Regions from separate parts of the Lysinibacillus louembei genome, predicted to be linked through region 2. Evidence: riboswitches for the same ligand, from Rfam matches in the RefSeq annotation. Region 2 holds a riboswitch; the other holds the start of a gene.
The links. A riboswitch is a leader RNA that binds a small molecule or an ion and turns the genes downstream of it on or off. The one in region 2 is predicted to bind FMN.

Region 1 (2,477 bases), 870 kb from region 2:
ATGAAGATATTCAATTGCTCTATGAAATAGAGGCGCGCTTAATTGAGGCTGGTGTTTTGAAATTTTTAACACATCGTCAGCATGTTTTTTATATGCGCGAGGATTTGCCGTTTCATAATATCCATTTTGATCAGCATGGCAAAATAGATTATCGCAAAATTTCCCCTCCAGTCATTTCGTCTGTAGCGACAAATACTTAAAGCAGATTGATCTTTAGAGCAACAGCTCTAACCGAATCATATCTATACATTGAATACCATTTTCAAAAATCGGCTCATCATAATGCTGAAGAAAGAAATCCCGATCGACACCGACAATACGGAAGCCACATTTTTGATAAAGGGCTAGCTGGTCAACGCTTGAATTGCCTGTGCCGAGCTGAATCGTTTTAAAATGCATGGCTTTGGCACGTTCAATCGCATGAAGCACAAGCTGTTTGCCAATGCCTTGCCCCTGCCACCTTTCATCTATTGCTACATTCACTAGCTCCATCGTATGTGGTCTTGTTGGTAATAACACATATACACCGACGATTTCTCCATCACGCTCATCTACATAGCAGAACCCCCGCTGCACATACTCCGTTACAATTTCCTCAGAAGGATCTGCTAATAATAGTAAATCCATTGGTAATTGCTCACTTGCTGTTAGCATTCGAATCATTTTTGTTTCTCTCCTTATAAAAAAGCCGAGCTATTTGATTAGCTCGGCTCAATGCTTATTTTAATGATAAATAGGTTGACTGCTGCTTGTCAATCCATGTTTTCATTGTGCGGAATAACAATATCGCAACAGTTAGAATAATGATACCTTTAATAATATTGAACGGTAAAATACCGAGAACGATTGTTTCATACATATCGAATGAGCCCCAGCCTAGGAAATACGTATACATTGGTAGGAATACGAAATAGTTGAGTATGCTCATGCCAATCGACATAACGAATGTGCCTACCGCTAAGCCTACTGCTAAACCAGGAATCGTTTTGAATTTTTTATAAAAATAATACGTTGGTAAAATAAATAGAATGCCTGTTACAAAGTTTGCCATATGTCCTACTGGTACACCCGTTGGCGCGCCTTTAAATAGCCAGTCTAGAATATTTTTAATCAACTCTACAATGATACCAGCGACTGGTCCCATCGTAATTGCCGCAATCAATGCTGGCACATCACTAAAATCAATTTTTAGGAACACTGGGAACCATGGTAATGGAAAATCGAGCATCATTAATAGAAAGGCGATGCTGCTCAACATAGCGATTGTTACGGTTGAACGTAACTTCAAATTTTGCTTGCGCATAAAAAATCTCTCCTCTTTGCTGATTCACTCTTGCAAGAAGAAAGGACAGTCCAGCCATTCACGAAAAAACCCTTATACAATGATTGTATAAGGGAGAAATAGGCACGCTTAAAAGAAGTCGTATTTTGACAATGCTTAAAAAGCATCATGTCAAAGCTACTTTGTCGAAAATTGCGATACTTAAATAAGCCTATTAAGTAAGTAGACTTGTGTATAGCAAAATACGACATTTTCGAAAAATGACGACTGCGCCTTCACCTTCTCCCATCCAGACTATACTGTCGGCTTTGGAATCACACCAAATCCTGCACCGCAAAAGCGGGCTCGCGGGCTCATGAAATGCTGAAGCAATGTCCTCCAAGTAAATGGTCGGAGATTGCGATTTCAATTACCGCCGGTCGGGAATTACACCCTGCCCCGAAGATGAATCAATATAAAATTTGTTACTACACTTTCTATTATAAAAGAAAGTTTTTAAAAGTAAACCTTTTTGCTTGGTTATCTATGCTTTCTTTGTGATTTATCTGCGAAAATCCCTAAGATATCTGCGCTTTTTCATAGCTTATCTGCGAAATTCCTCAACTATCTGCGCTTTTTCCCAATTTATTTGCGAAATATAAAAATACAGCCTTATCACTAAGGCTGTATGATATCAAGTGGTAATTCATTTGGCGCCACAGGTATCGGCTGTGGCTGTGTGAAATCAAAGCGATCCCATGTCGTTTGTACAATATTTTCAAAAATAACTTGCTGATTAAACGCAGCAGCTGTTAGCATAATGCCTTCTAGCATTTGCTTCGCCTGCGTATAATCCACTGTCTCTAAATCAAGCGGTTGGTCAAATTTCACATGAACATGGTCAGCGGTAGTCACTGAAAATGTAACACCTTCTACAATAGCCGATGCATATTGTTCCGTTGCATGACCTGTCATGCCTAAAATGGCCTCTTCTACATGCGTATATGCTACTTCCCGTTGTGGCACAAAATATTTTTTATCTTGCTGTGTAAATAAATAATAGCTGTAGTTTTGCGTAGCTGTTAATGCTGATAGCTCTATTTTTGTACTTTCATTTTGATCTAAAATAATGTCCTCGTATTGTGGGAAGGTTTCCTTTAATGCCTCGATATTTTTCTTTGTCGGCTTATCTAATGCCACAACAAGCTCTTGCTCA
Region 2 (2,477 bases):
GTTGTAAAAAGACATCCGCCATTTGGCTGCCTGCCTCAACGTATAATGTCATAATGCCTTCATCCGCTAGCGTCCTTAAAATATTTCGCAAGGAACAATCCTCTATTACAAAGGTACGAACGCCTGACAAGTTCCGAGCCTTTGATGTAAAAAGCCAAGTTTGAGCCATTTTATCGTTAAAGACTTTTGCTGCACTCGGAACCTTTCCATCTCGGTCCATAACAACTCGAATTGGTTGTTTATTTGAAGAGCTAAGCCGATTTGTTAAGCTTGGGTTGTCAATACAAACAGTGTTTGAACCAACCAAAATAGCATCATGTATGGAGCGAGCATAATGAACATCCTTCTGAACCTCCTTACCTGTAATTGCCGTTCGCTGCCCTTTCTCGGCGTTAATTTTACCGTCTATCGAAATGGCTTGCTTCAACGTAACATAAGGTAAACGATGTACAATGTAGTAGAAAAATGCTTCATTAATCGCTTTTGCCCCATCTTCACATAATCCAATACTTACTGTAATGCCTGCCTCCTCTAGCCTTCGAGCACCACTTCCAGCTATAAGTGGATTTGGGTCAAGCGTTGCAATAAATACATGGGCTACCTGTGCTTTTATAAGCGCCTCAACACAGGGACCAGTTCGTCCAACATGGCTACAGGGCTCCAGCGTCACATAAACATTCGCCCCTTTAGCTTTCTCACCCGCGATTTTTAATGCATTAATCTCCGCATGTGCCTCACCTGATTTAAGGTGAGCGCCAAAGCCTACAACCTCCTGATTATTTGTAATGACACACCCAACTAGCGGATTGGGAGAAGTTTGATTACTTCCTGATTTCGCTAAATTCAAAGCGAATTGCATTGCTTGCTCGTCATTCATACAGCCACCTCCTTTTAAATTAAAAAAGCCTCCTAAAAAAGGGGCTTTTACGGAGAAGGCATCGCTAAATAAACCAGCACTTTTGCTAGTTTTTTGCCTAATCCTTCTCTCATCCAGACTATTACTGTCGGCTTCGGAATTTCACCGAATCCTGCTTAAAAAGCTCGCGGGCTTTACCGCCGATTGGGACTTACACCCGACCCCGAAGGAATGCTATTCAATTAAAAAACCCCACATTTTTTTGTGGGGTCTGAAAAAAGGCATCATCAAATAAACTAGCGTTTGGGCTAGTTTTTTGCCTACCTTCTCTCATCCAGACTATTACTGTCGGCTTCGGAATTTCACCGAATCCTGCTTAAAAAGCTCGCGGGCTTTACCGCCGATTGGGACTTGCACCCGACCCCGAAGGCATGTTATTCAATTAAAAAACCCCACATTTTTTTGTGGGGTCTGAAAAAAGGCATCATCAAATAAACTAGCGTTTGGGCTAGTTTTTTGCCTACCTTCTCTCATCCAGACTATTACTGTCGGCTTCGGAATTTCACCGAATCCTGCTTTAAAAAAGCTCGCGGGCTTTACCGCCGATTGGGACTTGCACCCGACCCCGAAGGCATGTTATTCAATTAAAAAACCCCACATTTTTTGTGAGGTCTGAAAAAAGGCGTCATCAAATAAACTAGCGTTTTGGCTAGTTTTTTGCCTACCTTCTCTCATCCAGACTATTACTGTCGGCTTCGGAATTTCACCGAATCCTGCTTTAAAAAAGCTCGCGGGCTTTACCGCCGATTGGGACTTACACCCGACCCCGAAGGTAATATTTATAATTGCATCTAATTATACAGCAATAATAATAAAAATCTAGCCATTTGACAAACAAAAAAACTCTTGCACTTTTCTCAATAGAATCTATTTTCATATTATGAACATCACTAACCATATTACTTCAAAGAAATTATTCTAGTTAAGTTGTATATTGCACAGTCACAATAAATTGACTAAGAAGTATGACCATTAATAAAAAGGAGCATTTATACGGACAACAAAACAACCGTATTTTCTTCGTAGTAGTTCTCATTAAACAATCGAAGGAAATTGGTAATAGCGGCACATGCTGCTAGATGAAACATCCCCTTAATCAGATGGAATCAACTAATAAGTTGAACCATATAACAAATAAAGGAGATTAAAATTCCCAAAATATAATATGTGCACAAAAGCTCATCAAATGACAGGCTTTTCCTTTGTCACAAAATTGACACATAAAATAACCGAATTTTCTAATTATTCTGTTGACTCGTATACTCTGTTATAATACAATACGAATATAAAATAAAAAATATATAACAGTTACTGTTGAGGAGGAAATGAAAATGTTAGAAAACGTAGTCGAATTTTTCAAAAACTTACCTGAGAAAACTTGTGTACAGTGTGGCAAAAAGATGGAAGAGCAAAGCGAGTGCTACAGTCATAGCTGCGAGCATTGCAATAATCATTAATACATAAAAGCTGTCGGTTCAATGTCCGACAGCTTTTTCTCTTAAATATCAAAATCGCTTTCTTCTGTAGTCAAGCTTGAGGATTAATGATGTGCTCCTGATTC

Region 1: linked by a shared signal. The riboswitch ahead of R6U77_RS18080 (ECF transporter S component) and the one ahead of ribD (bifunctional diaminohydroxyphosphoribosylaminopyrimidine deaminase/5-amino-6-(5-phosphoribosylamino)uracil reductase RibD) in region 2 are both predicted to bind FMN.

The regions. Positions count from the first base shown of each region.
Region 1 covers NZ_CP137624.1:3,605,041-3,607,517, forward strand. The annotation lists gene R6U77_RS18070 (ABC transporter substrate-binding protein) at 1-200, shown strand, start outside; gene R6U77_RS18075 (GNAT family N-acetyltransferase) at 214-663, opposite strand; gene R6U77_RS18080 (ECF transporter S component) at 719-1,303, opposite strand; FMN riboswitch at 1,556-1,732, opposite strand; gene R6U77_RS18085 (hypothetical protein) at 1,940-2,477, opposite strand, start outside.
Region 2 covers NZ_CP137624.1:2,739,001-2,741,477, reverse strand. The annotation lists gene ribD (bifunctional diaminohydroxyphosphoribosylaminopyrimidine deaminase/5-amino-6-(5-phosphoribosylamino)uracil reductase RibD) at 1-877, opposite strand, end outside; FMN riboswitch at 975-1,091, opposite strand; FMN riboswitch at 1,175-1,291, opposite strand; FMN riboswitch at 1,375-1,493, opposite strand; FMN riboswitch at 1,576-1,694, opposite strand; gene yhfH (protein YhfH) at 2,248-2,373, shown strand; gene R6U77_RS13625 (FixH family protein) at 2,457-2,477, opposite strand, start outside.